One region of the Marinococcus halophilus genome, then DNA from elsewhere that is predicted to be linked to it. Evidence: riboswitches for the same ligand, from Rfam matches in the RefSeq annotation. Region 1 holds a riboswitch; the other holds the start of a gene.
What was found. A riboswitch is a leader RNA that binds a small molecule or an ion and turns the genes downstream of it on or off. The one in region 1 is predicted to bind glycine.
Positions count from the first base shown of each region.

Region 2: it holds a riboswitch for glycine, as region 1 does, so the genes downstream of both, gcvT (glycine cleavage system aminomethyltransferase GcvT) here and B5066_RS13300 (serine dehydratase beta chain) in region 1, are expected to answer to the same signal.

Region 1 covers NZ_FVZD01000006.1:1,427,693-1,435,525, forward strand. The annotation lists gene B5066_RS13280 (nitroreductase family protein) at 1-123, shown strand, start outside; gene B5066_RS16820 (hypothetical protein) at 174-311, opposite strand; gene B5066_RS13285 (universal stress protein) at 574-1,056, shown strand; gene sdaAA (L-serine ammonia-lyase, iron-sulfur-dependent, subunit alpha) at 1,639-2,523, opposite strand; gene B5066_RS13300 (serine dehydratase beta chain) at 2,520-3,017, opposite strand; glycine riboswitch at 3,096-3,172, opposite strand; glycine riboswitch at 3,176-3,283, opposite strand; gene B5066_RS13305 (SulP family inorganic anion transporter) at 3,546-5,279, shown strand; gene B5066_RS13310 (catalase) at 5,554-7,116, shown strand; gene B5066_RS16825 (hypothetical protein) at 7,140-7,301, shown strand; gene B5066_RS13315 (helix-turn-helix domain-containing protein) at 7,498-7,833, shown strand, end outside.
Region 2 covers NZ_FVZD01000006.1:1,849,437-1,857,269, reverse strand. The annotation lists gene B5066_RS15470 (CapA family protein) at 1-758, shown strand, start outside; gene B5066_RS15465 (MBL fold metallo-hydrolase) at 868-1,509, opposite strand; glycine riboswitch at 1,703-1,791, shown strand; glycine riboswitch at 1,795-1,881, shown strand; gene gcvT (glycine cleavage system aminomethyltransferase GcvT) at 1,965-3,071, shown strand; gene gcvPA (aminomethyl-transferring glycine dehydrogenase subunit GcvPA) at 3,090-4,451, shown strand; gene gcvPB (aminomethyl-transferring glycine dehydrogenase subunit GcvPB) at 4,438-5,919, shown strand; gene B5066_RS15445 (rhodanese-like domain-containing protein) at 5,977-6,369, opposite strand; gene B5066_RS15440 (lipoate--protein ligase family protein) at 6,534-7,370, shown strand; gene dat (D-amino-acid transaminase) at 7,442-7,833, opposite strand, start outside.

The sequences.
Region 1 (7,833 bases):
TTCGGGCTCGGTGAACAGGCAAAGGTGCTCGGGCTGATCTACCTCGGCTATCCGCTGCGGGACATGAAAGAAGGCAGACGGAGGCCAGTAGAACAGGTGACCACCTGGATTACGGAAAAATAATGGTTCATACAAGAAGCCAGGGAGCGGAATAATACCGCTCCCTGGCTTTGTTATTTTTCATCATGTTTTTTATTCAGCTGCTGGCGCAGGTTCAAACGCTGCTGCACATACTCCCGCAGAGAAATTTCCTTTTGGATCCACTGCTGTTTTAACGCATTAAGCTGGTTTAAAAGGTGATGTTTATTCATACGTTCCTCCTGCAACAAGGTTTCATGGGTAGCTCTATCCGGTTCCCGTTTGTTTCAAACCTCAAATTACGTGTGAAAATGGTGAAAAGAAAACTTTTGTAGTTTGAACATCAAATCCGCCTGGGAATACGGCAAGAAATACAAGCCGATGCGGCGGAAATGTCAGGAATCCATAAGCCTGCAACATAAGCCAAAAAGTACCGGTCAGGGAAACCTGCGTGCTTTTTGGCTTTTATTATAAAATATAAGAAGGTGAAATGGAATGAAAAATTATACTCATATCCTGGCTGCCCTTGATGTGCTCAATAATCCGAGTGTTGATGCCTTTGATGAAGCCTGCCGCGTTGCTGTCAAACATGAAGCCGATTTAACCCTGGCCTATGTGTTTCATTATAATGAATATTCGTCGCTTGGCTGGATGGATCCGATTGGGATCAAACGACTGTACGCAGAGGCCGAGTACCAGCTCGAAGCGTATCGAAAAAACGCCAAAGAAAAAGGTGTATCCAAAGTTAAATCCGTGCTGGACAATGGCGTGCCCAAAAAGCGACTGGTGAACCAGCTGTGTGAAAGGATTGAACCAGATCTTATCGTCGTCGGCCAGTCCGGTGGGAATGCGCTCGAGCAGGTCATGCAGGGGAACACTGTCACGAAAGCAGTGCAAAAGCATGCCCCGTGCGATGTGCACGTGGTCGACCGGGCGATTGCCTCCATTCAGCGGGCTCATGCAACTCCGCTCCAATAATCCAAAAACGCTCCGGAGATTTTGAAAATCAGCCGGAGCGTTTTACGTGCATTTATAAATTATAATGGTTTTTCTCGTCCCATTTTTGTTAAATATCGGAAGGTCACTAACGGTGGTAATAATGAGTTCCTCATTGCGGAAGGAGTTTAAACTATTAAGCAGTTCGTCCTCCGAACAAAAATAAACGGGTTCCTGGCTGCCAAAGCGTGAACGGATATCAGCAGCCGTGCCTATGTATACCTGATTTTTGGGGCGTTGAAGTACATATGCAAAATGGTCGATGGAAATGACCTCCTTCGAAAAGACGTATAGCAAGAATAGCACGGCGGCAGGGAAACAAAAAGCAGAATGCTCACAAACGGCGGAAAAGTACAATAATTTCATTTTTAACAACTGGAGGCGTCACCTGCTGCGGAACTTTGGATTATAGAAACAGAGAACTCCTAATACGAAGGCGGAGAAAGCGATGGCCCAATACATAAATATAATGCTGATGAGAGTGAGAGTACCGAACCAGATTTGAAAAAAGCGGCGTTCGTTCATAGCTGCACCTCATTTGGTTAAATGATATCGTTTTAGGGATTAAAAAGTACAGGGACGCTGATACAGCCGTTCGGCGGCTTCTCTGCCTGTTTTGGTCTGGGCGAGTCCTCCCTCGGCGGTTTCTTTCAGGCTGCCGGGCATGTCCCTGCCGATGGTATGCATCGTCTGGATCACTTCGTCACAGGGAATGCGGCTGGTAATGCCGGCTAATGCCATATCAGCTGCTGAAAAGGCTATGGAGGTGCCGATCACGTTTCTTTTTACGCACGGCACCTCGACAAGCCCGGCAACCGGGTCGCACACGAGGCCGAGCAGTGACTTCATTGCCATGGTCGTCGCGTGGGAAACCTGCTCCGGTGACCCCTGCTGCAGTTCTGTAATCGTTCCCGCCGCCATAGCCGTCGCTGACCCGATTTCCGCCTGGCAGCCGCCGGCCGCTCCGGAAATGAAGGCATGGTTCGCAAAAACGTAGCCGATGGCGCTCGCTGCGAACAGTCCCATTGTCAGTTTCTCATCGTCCATGCCGCGGTTGTCCTGAAGAGAGACCATCACTCCAGGCAGAATGCCTGCAGAGCCTGCCGTAGGAGTTGCTACAATAAGGCCCATTTTGGCATTGCTTTCCGACGTTGCCATTGCGGCTTCCATCGCCGTGCTGATAACTGGTCCTGATAGTGGGGCGGTATGCTGGTTATACTGATGCATGCGGTAGGCATCGCCTCCTGAGAGCCTGCTTTCCGTTTCCGCGAGGTCACCCAGCCCCTCCCGGACGGCCTGCTTCATTACCTGCAGCCGTTCCTGCATGCGCCCGAAAATTTGCCCGCGGGACGAACCGGAGCGATCCACTTCACGGCGGAGCATCCACTCGCCGATACTAATGTCCTGAGCCATACATTCCTGCACAATACTTTCAATCGTGTCTTTCATCTAGATGTAGCCTCCTTTTTGATCCGGGCGGCGATGGATAAAATCTCCGAGCCTGTGCCCAAATTAATGCTGGTATGATATCCGTTAATTTCATAAATATAGGCTACACCGCCGCCAATGGATGCGCCGGTGACATGGACCGTCTCTGTGGCGGAAGCGGCCTGTAAATAAACAGTATTGGGGTGGCAGCCGCTGGGGATGTTCGTGCAGAACCGGAAGTCGTAACGAAGATTGCTGTCCTTTGCCAGGGCGTAGGCATTCCGGACATTGGTATCGTGTGCGGACAATCCGAGCAGGCCGCCGAGGACAGCTTTATCCGAGCCGTGGCCCTGATAGGTGGAGGCGAGAGAGCCGTAGAATGTGATTGTCACGTCAGTGACGTCTCCCAGCCAGTCATGCACGAATTTTCCAATCGATACCACCCCGGCAGTATGGGAGCTCGAAGGACCGACCATCACCGGGCCGATAATGTCAAAGCAGCTGTCAAACTCCATAGCAATTCCTCCATATTCAAGATTGAAAGCGATTACAAAAAAGAAAAAAAGACAGAGAAGCGGCCTGGGGCGCCGTTTCTCTGTCTGTGAGCCTGAAAGATTTCATTCTTAAAAAAGAATTTTCTTCTTCGGCAGGTAGTATACCTTCTCCAGAGGTGCATCCTGTACTGGTCCTGGTACCTGAGAGTTTTTCCTTTCCGGCTGATGGAGAGGATTGCTCCTTCGGTGCTGTAAAATACGTTTACAGGCTCTCCCAATACATTCATCTGCGAAACCAATATTTGTGTTAATTTCAGTTTAAACATCCCTGCTGGAAAAGTAAACCTATTTTTGACAGCCGGATCTTAGCAATATACTGGAGAGAATCGGTGTAGAAAGGACTAAAGCAGGCGTACAGCTGTATTTAAGCCGTGAGTCAAAAAAATATAGTGCGGGCTTTTCTTTTAGGCCGTTATGGTTCATGATTTTAGAAGAGAGATTTAATCGCCGTACTGTTTGTGAGTTCACGGAGAAAGAAGGAAAGGATTTATGCCTGGGAAAATAAAAGATATATTAATTATGCCGCAGGATTATAATAATCAGTCGCTGAAAAAGGATATGGCTGCGGGATTTACCATCTTTGTTATGATTGTCCCGCAGGGGATGGCCTATGCCGTGCTTGCCGGCCTGCCGCCGGTCATGGGGCTGTATGCCTCTCTGCTTCCACTCATTCTTTATGCGCTGTTTGGCACGTCAAAGCATCTGGCCATCGGCCCGGTAGCGATGGCATCCATTCTTGTGTTTTCCGGCGTATCCCTGTATGCAGATCCGTCGACGCCGGAATACGTGGGGCTTGTGCTGCTGCTGACGGTAATGGTCGGAGTGATGCAGGTCTCTCTTGGCCTGTTGAATGCCGCTGCGTTTGTAAAGTTTATTTCCCCGAATGTGATCAGCGGGTTCACGTCGGCAGTGGCGATTGCAATCGGCATGAGCCAGCTTGGCCAGTTTATGGGCATCAGCGTAGGCAGCCAGACACAGATTATTCCGCTGCTGCGGGATGTGATCGTGCATCTGCCGCAGATACATATCCCGACCCTGCTTGTAGGAATAGCCAGTCTTCTAGTGCTGATCGGGGGCCGGAAAGCAAAACGGAATTTACCGGTTTCCCTCATCGTCGTCGTGCTGAGTATTGCGGCGGTGGCGCTTTTCCGGCTCGATAACCAGGGAGTAAGCGTCGTCGGAAGGGTGCCGCAGGGACTCCCGGATTTTACCATTCCGGGCTTTAACCTGGCGGACATACAGGTGCTGGTCCCGACCGCGCTCACCATTGCGCTGATCGCGATGATGGAGACGCTTGCGATTACGAAAACGCTGAGTGATAAAAATGATTCCGGTATTAACCTGAATAAAGAAATCCGGGCGATCGGGTATGCCAATATAGCCGGGCCGTTTTTTTCCTCCTATGCGGTGACCGGCAGCTTTTCAAGAAGTGCGGTCAGCTACCGGTCGGGAGCGGCCTCCCAGGCGGCGATGATTATTACCGCAGCCGGTGTGCTGGTGACGCTTCTCTTTTTCACGTCTTTATTTTACTATCTGCCGTATGCGGTGCTTGCAGCGATTATTCTCGTTTCGGTCAGCGGCCTGATTAATATCCGGTCGTTAAAGGACGCCTTTCGCGTAAAGCCGGAGGACGGCTGGGTGTGGATCGTGACATTTGCTGCGACGCTTCTCGTCGGCATTCAGTGGGGGTTGTTAATCGGGATTGGCTTTTCCATCCTGCTGCTTTTGCGCCATATTTCCCGCCCGAATATTGTCGAAATCGGCTACGAGGAGGACACCCACAGCTATCTGGATCTGCAGCGGTTTCCGCACGCAAAGCGGGTGCCGGGCACGGTGCTCGTGCGGGCGGATACGCGCATTCATTTTTCGAATGTCGGCTATTTCGTGAAAATGGTTGAAAAAACGATTCAGGACCGCCGCAAAACGGAAGGCGGAGGGCTGAAGGCCGCGATTGACATGTCCGGGGTGAATGACATTGATACCACGGGCATCGGCGCTCTGGAACAGATTATTGAAATGTTCCGGAGGGACCCGGGTGTGCAGGTATGGTTTGTGGAGCTGAAAGGCCCGGTCCGGGATCTGCTGCTGCGGGCCGGCTGGCAGGAAAAATACCCGGAAACGATTAAATACCAGACCCTTGAAGGTTTTCTGGAGCACGAAAGAAACGTACCGTTTAAGCCTCCCGAGGAGCCGAAGCAGGATTCCTGGGACTATATGATTTAACAAGCAGACTGGCGCCGGCTGAATTTCTCAGCCGGCGTTGGTTATATCCGGCTGCCAACAGAAAAAGCTTGGGAAAAGCCTTTATGACAGGGTATATAACTACGTACCTTAAATTTAAAAAATTCGGAATAATCGTTTAAACCATAGACAGCTTGGGTAAAAGTGAGTAGATTTCCTAAAGGAGGTAACAGCATTGAGTAAAGACCGCAATAACGAACATGAACACGACGATGAAAAAAATGACGATAAGCAATATAAGAACGAAGACGGCACGCTGACGACGAGACAGGGGCATCCTGTCCGGGATAACCAGAATTCAAAGACCGTCGGCAATCGCGGGCCGACGACGCTTGAAAACTATGAGTTTCTGGAAAAGATCAGCCACTTTGACCGTGAACGTGTACCGGAACGGGTTGTTCACGCCCGCGGTGCAGGCGCTCACGGCTATTTTGAAGCGTATGGTTCCTTTGGTGATGAGCCGATTTCCAAATATACACGGGCAAAAATCTTCCAGGAGGAAGGCAAGCGGACACCGGCATTCGTACGCTTTTCTACCGTTATCCACGGCGGGACGTCCCCGGAAACGCTCCGGGATCCGCGCGGGTTTGCCGTGAAATTCTACACGGAAGACGGCAACTGGGATCTCGTCGGTAACAACCTGAAGGTATTTTTTATCCGGGACGCCATCAAATTTCCGGACGTCATTCACGCGCTGAAGCCGGACCCGGTAACGAACGTACAGGACAGCGAACGGATCTTCGACTTTATGTCGCAGACACCAGAATCGATGCACATGCTGACGTTTTTATTCTCCCCGTGGGGCATTCCTGCCAACTACCGGCAGATGCAGGGCTCCGGGGTAAATACGTACAAATGGGTGAACGAAGACGGTGAAGCCGTGCTCGTAAAATACCACTTTGAACCGATACAGGGCATCCGTAACTTGACCCAGAAAGAAGCGGACAGCATCCAGAGCAAAAACTTCAACCACGCCACCCAGGATCTGTATGAAGCCATTGAAGAAGGCAACTATCCGGAATGGGAGCTTCGTGTGCAGGTTATGAGCGACGACGAGCATCCGGAGCTTGACTTTGACCCGCTTGATGATACGAAGCTGTGGCCTAAGGACCAGTTCCCTTGGATCCCGGTCGGCAAGCTTGTGCTTGACCGTAATCCAGAGGACTATTTCAACGAAGTTGAACAAGTGGCCTTTGGTACCGGCGTCCTTGTCGACGGCATGGATTTCTCCGATGATAAAATGCTGCAGGGCCGTACGTTCTCGTACTCCGATACGCAGCGGTACCGCGTTGGCGCCAACTATCTGCAGCTGCCGATCAACCAGGCGAAGAAAAAGGTCGCAACCAACCAGCGCGGCGGACAGATGTCGTACAGAGTCGATAATGACGAAGGGCAGAATCCGCACGTGAACTATGAGCCTTCCACAATGAATAACCTGAAGGAAGCGGAAATGAGCGGCAAGCCTCACACTCCTTATACCGAAGGAGAAGTGAAAAAAGAAGCCATCGACCGCCAGAATCCTTACCGGCAGGCGGGCGAAACATTCCGCAAGTTTAAGGAATGGGAAAAAGACGAATTAATCAAAAACCTCGTCGACAACCTGATTCCATGTAAAACGGAAATTCAGGAAGAAATGATTGCGCACTTTAAGAAGTGTGACGAAGAATACGGCCGCCGGGTCGAAGAAGGGCTGAAAAACAGCAGCTCCGCAGACGGCGCAGACCAGGATTCCACACACGGCGGACCTGCAGGCGCCACGAAAACAGAAGAGGGCGTCCAACAGGCTGAAGAGCAAGGCATCCCATCGGACCCTTATTAATAGAAGAAAAGCCTTCGGCAGATATGTACTTGACGCAGGAGGAGCATGACCGGATTGAATCCGTTGCGCGCCCAGCACCTATTTATCCACTGTGGCACCGGACGATGACCGGCTTTGAAATGGGAAGCCCGTCTGAAATGCCGTATTTGGAAGGATACAAGAAATCGATGGGAATGGATGAGTAAATTTTAATATAATGCACTGGCAATGGAAGATCTCATTGCTGGTGCATTTTTATTATGCCAGTGTATATTATAATCCGCTATTATTAACAGAAAAGATGAATTATTGATAGTTTCTGAAACGTAATTGATAGATTATGCATGTGGGCTATAGTACATTAAAAAGGGCAGATCAATATAAAATAAAGGAACGTCCGTGATGACTAAGAATTATGAACGATTCCGTTCGCAATACGAACAGGAAATAGAGAAAATGAACCAGGCAGAAAACGAGGAGCTGGTGGAGCTTTATAAGGCACAAAACCGTTTTTTCGACTGTATTTTCCGCAGCCGGAAAAAAGAAGCTAAAAAAGAGCTCGCGACAATATACCGGATTATTTCGCTCGAGCCGGAAGATGAGAAGCGGCTGCAGGTGCTGAAGCAGTATTATTTCTTTTTAATAGGCGGATTTCTGGACCGCTATACTCAAACCTTTTCGTTTGATAAAAAAGCGCTTGCCGCCTCAGTAGCCCTGATTAATGTTATGGAAGAGTGG
Region 2 (7,833 bases), 420 kb from region 1:
TTGTAGATGATCTTCAGGATGCCGGAGTGGACATGCTTTCCGGGGCCAATAACCATACACTCGACCGCGGAATGGAAGCTGTAAATAACGCGATTAATCATTATGAGCAGATTGGCATGGACTACGTAGGGGTGTATAAAGACGAAGAGGATGCAGAACGCAAGCGTATCGTAAACGTGAAAGACGTTGATATTGGTTTTCTATCTTATACGTATGGGTTGAACGGCATTTCGATTCCGGAGGAGCACGATTATGTCGTTCAGAAAATTGATAAGGAACAAATACAGGAAGACGTTGAAGCGATGAGAGATGAATCGGATGTTGTGGTAGTGAATATGCACTGGGGAAGTGAATACGAAAGACTCCCCAATGAAGAACAGAAAGAACTGGCTCAGTTTCTTGCAGATCTGGAAGTGGACGTAGTTCTTGGCCACCATCCTCACGTGCTTCAGCCGATGGAATGGGTGGAGGGCGAAGAAGGCAATGAGACGCTGGTTTATTATTCGCTTGGTAATTTTTATTCCGGGCAGGATATGGACTATACCGATACAGGCGGCATTGCAACATTCGATATAGAAAAAGACGGGGAAAAAATAAACATAACGAACCCAAACGTTGACTTTACTCAGGTAGTTCCGGGCCCTGAAGACCAATATACGGTAAAACCGATGGCTGAAGCAGAGCACCCGGCTGAAGGCGGAGAAACGGAACAAGAGCTGCATGAACACGTATATCAATGGATTGAAGAAGCAGAGTAACGGGCATCTTAGTATTCAGATGAAAACAGGTAGCCGGGCTCAAGATAATTTCAAACACTGTAATATATTATAAAAGGACCTCTGTTTAAAAACAGGGGTCCTTATCACATTATGCACCAAACCCATTAATAAACGGATTGGAATTCATTTCGGTTTCGATATCTGTAAAGGGGCCATGGCCGCAGGCTACAACCGTATTTTCAGGAAGGTCAAGCAGCTGCTCGTGTATGGAGGCTAACAGTGTATCCATATCGCCGCCGTAGAGATCGGTCCGGCCAACCCCGCCTGAAAACAACACGTCACCAGAAAATACTGTGTTAGTTTCTTTATGCCAATAGGAAACACTTCCCGGGGAATGCCCCGGTGTGTGAAGCCATTGAAATTCAAAACCGCCAAATTGAAGCCTTCCTTCTGACTGCAGCAAGTGATCGGCAGGCTTCGTGGTAAATGCAGCCTCTGGCATCATACGGCCCGAACCGTTTTTCTGAGGGTCTTCAAGCCAGTCACTTTCCTGTTCGTGAAGATAAACCGGGATATTGTATGCTTCCCGAGCAGTATCAAGCGCCCCAATATGATCAAAATGGGCGTGTGTTAACAGAATTGCTACGGGGTGAAGCTCGTTTTCCTGGAGAAAGGTGAGCAATTTATCGGCATCACCGGCCGGGTCAATAATAACAGCGTTTTTATCATTATCGTACAGAACATAGCAGTTTGTCTGCAGTGGTCCAAGCGGTAGCTGTTTCCAGTTCATAGTTTCCCTCCAATTAGTATACTGTCTTTAGTATAAACAATATTTTTCCCGGAAGAAATAACCGATCTGCACATACATACGAATAATTAATATGGTTTTATTGAAAATGTTCGGTTTCATTTTTTTTAGCATTGGTTTTTATATGAATTAATGATAAAATATGAGCAAATAAGAACGTACATATAATGCGCGGATGATGGTAAGGGGAGAGACTGCCAGGCAGCGCCGAAGGAGCAAACCGTAACAGGTGAATCTCTCAGGCAAACAGACTCTTACTGGACGCTCCTCTGGAGAGCGCTTCTTTTGAAGCCACCCACGAAGACACTCTTTCTGCATTGCGGAAAGGAGAAACTTTCTGGTTATAGGACAGAGCTTCCATAATTCATGGGAGCTCTGTCTTTTTTGTTTTTTACTGTTTTGATTTTTCAGAAAAATAATTAAACGAGGTGATTTCTTTGGCAGAACTAAAACGAACTCCGCTGTATTCAGTGTATGAAAAATACGGAGCTAAAACTGTCGATTTTGGTGGTTGGGAAATGGCAGTTCAGTTTTCGGGCATCAAAAGCGAACACGAAGCGGTTCGTACAAAAGCCGGCCTGTTCGACGTCTCCCATATGGGCGAGGCGATCGTAGAGGGTCCAGGGGCTGCTGATTTTCTGCAGTACATGCTCACAAATAACATAAAAAACCTGGAGCCCGGCAAAGCGCTGTACACCGCTATGTGCTATGAAAATGGCGGCACAGTTGACGACCTGCTCGTGTACCAGCTCGAAGAAGAAAAATACATGCTTGTTTTAAACGCAGCCAATATTGAGAAGGACCTCGAATGGCTTCGCCGGCACGGGACGGAAAACGTAAGCATCACGGATATCTCAGAAAGGACAGCATTAATTGCGGTGCAGGGCCCGGAGGCGGAAACGATACTGCAGAAAGTAACCGACGCATCTCTTTCAGAAATACTGCCTTTTCGATTTGCTGCCAGTGCTTCTATCGGAGAAACAGGAAACGTTCTTATATCAAGAACTGGCTATACCGGTGAGGACGGATTTGAATTATACTGCCGCTCCGGGGATGCGCTTTACTGCTGGGAGACTATTATGGAAGCTGGAAAAAGCAGAGGCATTGTCCCTTGTGGACTTGGCGCAAGGGATACCCTGAGGTTTGAAGCGAAGCTGCCTTTGTATGGACAGGAACTGAGTGCAGATATCACCCCGCTTGAAGCCGGCATCGGCTTTTGTGTAAAGCTGAAGCAAGAAAATGATTTTATCGGAAAAGAAGCTTTAAAGGAACAAAAAGAAGCAGGACTGAAACGCAAGCTGGTCGGTATTGAAATGGTCGATAAGGCGATACCCCGTCCGGGATACGGCGTACGAAATGATGACGGAGCAGAAATAGGATGGATCACGACAGGTACCCAGTCCCCGACGCTCAAAAAAAACGTAGGACTCGCACTTTTAAATGCCGAATGGAGCAACCTGGATCAGGCGGTAGCGGTGGATGTGCGTGGAAAAGCCAAGCGGGCGAAAGTGGCAGCTGTGCCTTTTTACAAACGGAAAAAATAATACGAGGAGGCGTCAAAAATGGATTATCGCTATTTGCCGGTCACTGGTGAAGATAAAGAAGAAATGCTCAAAACAATTGGCGTGGATGCCATCGATGAATTATTTGAAGATGTGCCGGAAAATATTCGCTTTGCCGGAGAAATGGATCTGCCAAAGGCTCTTGGGGAAACGGACCTTCTAAAGGAAATGAAACGCCTTAGTGACAGGAACGCTAACGTGCAGGACTGTGTATCCTATCTCGGAGCAGGGGTGTACGAGCATTATATACCAACGGTCGTCGACCACGTGCTACGGCGTTCAGAATTTTATACGGCGTATACTCCGTACCAGCCTGAAATTTCGCAGGGCGAGCTGCAGGCAATATTTGAATTTCAAACGATGATCAGTGAACTTACGGGAATGGATATCGCTAATTCGTCAATGTATGACGGGCCAACAGCGCTTGCTGAAGCAGCGCTGATGGCTGCGAGTGAGAACAGAGGGAAACGGCGGACCATTGTAGTATCAGAAACCATCCATCCTGAAGCGCTCGATGTATTGAAAACCTATGCGGCAGGCCCCGGCCTTACAGTGAAAATTGTTCCTGAAAAAGATGGCCGCACGGATCTGGATAAGCTTGAAAAGACGATCGATGCTGATACCGCAGGAGTAATTGTACAATACCCGAACTTCTACGGAACCATTGAAGATTTAGCGGCTGTAAGACAGGCAGCCGACAAAGAAAATTCTTTAATGATTGTTTCTGCTAACCCTCTGTCCCTGGGCATACTGACGCCCCCTGGACACTTTGGGGCGGATATTGTTGCGGGAGACGCCCAGCCGCTTGGCATCCCGATGCAGTTTGGCGGACCGCACTGTGGTTTTTTCGCGACTACCAAAAAACACATTCGAAAAGTTCCCGGACGGCTTGTCGGGCAGACTGAAGATGAAGACGGAAGCCGCGGCTACGTACTGACCCTCCAGGCAAGAGAGCAGCACATCCGCCGGGATAAAGCGACCTCCAACATTTGCTCGAACCAGGCTCTGAATGCGTTGGCGGCTTCTGTAGCGATGACAGCTCTCGGTAAAAAAGGTTTGAGGGAAACAGCAGAACGAAATATTAAAGGTACTCACTTTTTAAAGCAGCTGCTAAAGCAAAAAGGAATACAGGTGGTCCACGAATCACCGTCGTTTAATGAATTTGTCATCAATCTCGGCCGGCCGGCATCGGAGGTAAATGAACAATTATTTCAGCATGGAATCATTGGCGGTTATGATTTAGGGGAGGTTTCAGCGGATAAAAAAGGCCAGATGCTCGTATGTGTGACCGAACTTCGGACAAGAGAACAGCTTGAAACCTTTGCCGACCAATTGGAGGTGCTTGTACATGAAACAGCCTAACCAGCCATTAATTTTTGAACAGAGCAAATCAGGCCGGGTAGCGTATTCGCTTCCCGAAACAAATATTCCTGAGCAAAGCCTAAGTGACATTTTGCCGGAGGCTAGTATCCGCAACGAAGAACCGGCGCTCCCGGAAGTGTCCGAGCTCCAGTTAGTACGCCACTATACGGCCCTGTCGAACCGGAACTACGGGGTGGATTCTGGTTTTTATCCCCTCGGCTCCTGCACAATGAAATACAATCCGAAGATCAATGAAGAAACTGCCCGCATGGCTGGATTTGCCGCGACGCATCCGTATCAGCCGGAGACTCAGGTGCAGGGGAATCTCGAAATGATGCACGACCTGCAGCAGGCCCTGGCTGAAATAACCGGCATGGACGAAGTCACTCTGCAGCCGGCAGCCGGCGCCCAGGGAGAGTGGACCGGCCTGATGCTGATACGGGCGCTTCACGAAGCAAACGGTGAAACGGAACGCACCGAAGTGATCGTCCCCGACTCTGCGCACGGAACGAACCCTGCTTCAGCAACAGTGGCAGGATTTGATCATGTGACGGTCCGGACGGACGCCCGGGGCCTGGTGGATCTTGAGCATCTAAAAGAAGTTACGGGCGAAAGAACGGCTGCCCTTATGCTCACGAATCCAAACACGCTTGGGCTGTTTGAAGAAGACATTATGGAAATAGCGGAGATGATTCACCGGGCTGGCGGGCGTTTATATTACGACGGAGCCAACTCCAATGCTATCATGGGCATCACAAGGCCCGGAGATATGGGCTTTGACGTTGTACACTTAAATCTCCATAAAACATTCACCGGCCCACACGGAGGCGGCGGTCCCGGCAGCGGTCCGGTGGGCGTAAAAAAAGAGCTGATCCCTTATCTGCCCGGGCCGGTACTCACGAAAGAAAATGATAAGTACTACTGGGACAAAGACCGTCCGCATTCCATCGGCCGCGTAAAGCCGTATTACGGGAACTTTGGCATTAACGTACGTGCTTATACCTATATCCGGACGATGGGTGCAGAGGGACTCAAAAAAGTTTCGGAATATGCAGTGCTGAACGCCAATTATTTAATGAGACGGCTCGAGCCGTATTTTGACCTTCCGTATGGCCGTCACTGCAAGCACGAATTTGTTATATCAGGAAGGCGGCAGAAACAGCTTGGAGTACGAACGCTTGATATAGCTAAACGACTGCTGGATTACGGCTATCATCCGCCAACGATTTATTTTCCGATTAATGTCGAAGAGTGCATGATGGTTGAGCCGACTGAAACCGAGGCCAAGGAAACGCTTGATGCCTTCGCAGATGCCATGATTGAAATTGCCAGGGAGGCAGAGGAGAGCCCGGAAATGGTACAGGAAGCGCCTCATACTACCGTAGTCGGAAGACTGGATGAGACGCTGGCAGCACGAAAACCGGTACTGACGTATAATACTGAAACCTCGCTCAAATCCATGAAATAACGATAAAAGGAAAATTAAACACAAAAAGGGAAGAGCAGCGCCTGCTCTTCCCTTTAATTATGCGCTTTTTTTCTTTTTACTGATTTTGCCTGTCCAGCGCTTAAATCCGCCTTTCAGGTGGTAAATATCCCGGTTTCCCTTATGCTTTTTGATCAGCTTTGCGGCTTGCTTTGAACGCATGCCAGACTGGCAGTATAAATAAACAGGCTGGTCTTCCCGGATTTCAACCATCCGCTGCTTCATTTGCGAAACGGGAATATTCCGGGCCCCGAGAATGTGGCCGCCATCGTATTCTTTCGGCTCACGCACATCGATAAGCTGGGCTTTACGATAGCCTTTGATAAAATCTTCCTGTGGTAATGCAGTTAAGTCCTTCGGTCCGACAAACCGGCGTACAATCAGAAAAACTAATACTGCAATGAGCACTACCCATAACCATTCAAATATCATATATATTATTTCACCTCTTTCCAGGTCGATTGCAAATTAATTATAACGCATAACCCCGTTGCTTTGCCAGATTTCTAATTAATGGGCAGTCATTTTTATATATGGAACGCAGTGATCTCTGCTACAATGGAAATGGAAAAATTGAGAAAGAGAGATGAACGTTAATGGCAAAAGATACTTGGCTTTTTATAGATTCAGGCAACCGGTCGCCGGCCTATAATATGGCTCTCGACGAAAAACTGCTGCAGTGGCACAGTGAAGGGCAAATTCCGCCGGTGATAAGGTTTTACGGATGGAATCCGCCGACGCTGTCAGTCGGTTACTTTCAGAAGGCAAAAAAGGATATTGATATGGAGGCAGTGGAAAAGCACGGTGTAGGTTTTGTGCGCCGGCCGACGGGAGGCCGGGCGGTTCTGCACGATCAGGAGCTGACCTACAGCATTATTGTTTCAGAAGATCATCCGGAAATGCCGGAAACGGTGACCGAGGCCTACCGGGTACTCTCGGAAGGAATTTTGCAGGGGTTTTTAAAGCTTGGCCTGGATGCTTATTTTTCCGTGCCGAAAACGAAGGAGGAGGAAGACTCGTTAAAGAATCCCCGTTCGGCTAACTGTTTTGACGCCTCGTCATGGTATGAGCTGGTCGTAGAGGACCGGAAAATTGCCGGAAGTGCCCAGACAAGACAGCGCGGGGTCATCCTGCAGCACGGATCAATTATTCTGGACCTGGATGAGGACAAGTTATTTGATTTGTTTAAGTATCCGAGTGAGCGCGTTCGGGAAAGAATGCAGCAGGCTTTTAAAAATAAAGCCGTCGCGATCAACGAGCTTACAGACAAACCATTCACGCTGGAAGATCTGAGGAGTGCTTTTAAAGAAGGATTTGCCGACGGTCTGCATGCCGACCTTGAAGAGTATCAGCTAACTGCGGACCAGGAGAAAGAAGTAGAGGCGCTGGCAGCAGAACGATACGAGACCGATGAGTGGAATTTCAGGCGCTGATGTTCTCTCTCAATTAAAAAACAAACGACCGCCCCCGGGGCGGTCGTTTATATAAGGGATGTTGCGGCCAATTAGTTGTAGGTAACAAGCGGCTGGGTGTCCCCGGATTCGAACAGCTCGACTTCGCGGCGGAATTCTCCAAGAAGCTCCTTCGTTACTGGATCGTTTCCGTACTCGGCTTGAAATGAGCCTTTAATAGAACGGACGGGCACGATCTCAATCGAAGTGCTCGTCATAAACATTTCGTCAGCCTGTATGGCTTCGTCGATAGTAAACGGGCGTTGTTCGACGGGAATATTCAACTGCTTTGCCAGCTGAAGGACGTAGCGCTTAGTAATACCTTCAAGAATATAGTTGCTCTGCGGATGAGTGATGACCGTTTCGTCTTTAACGATAAAGGCATTGGTAGAGGAGCCCTCCGTAATAACCTCTCCGCGGTGCTGAAGCGCCTCCGCACAGTCGT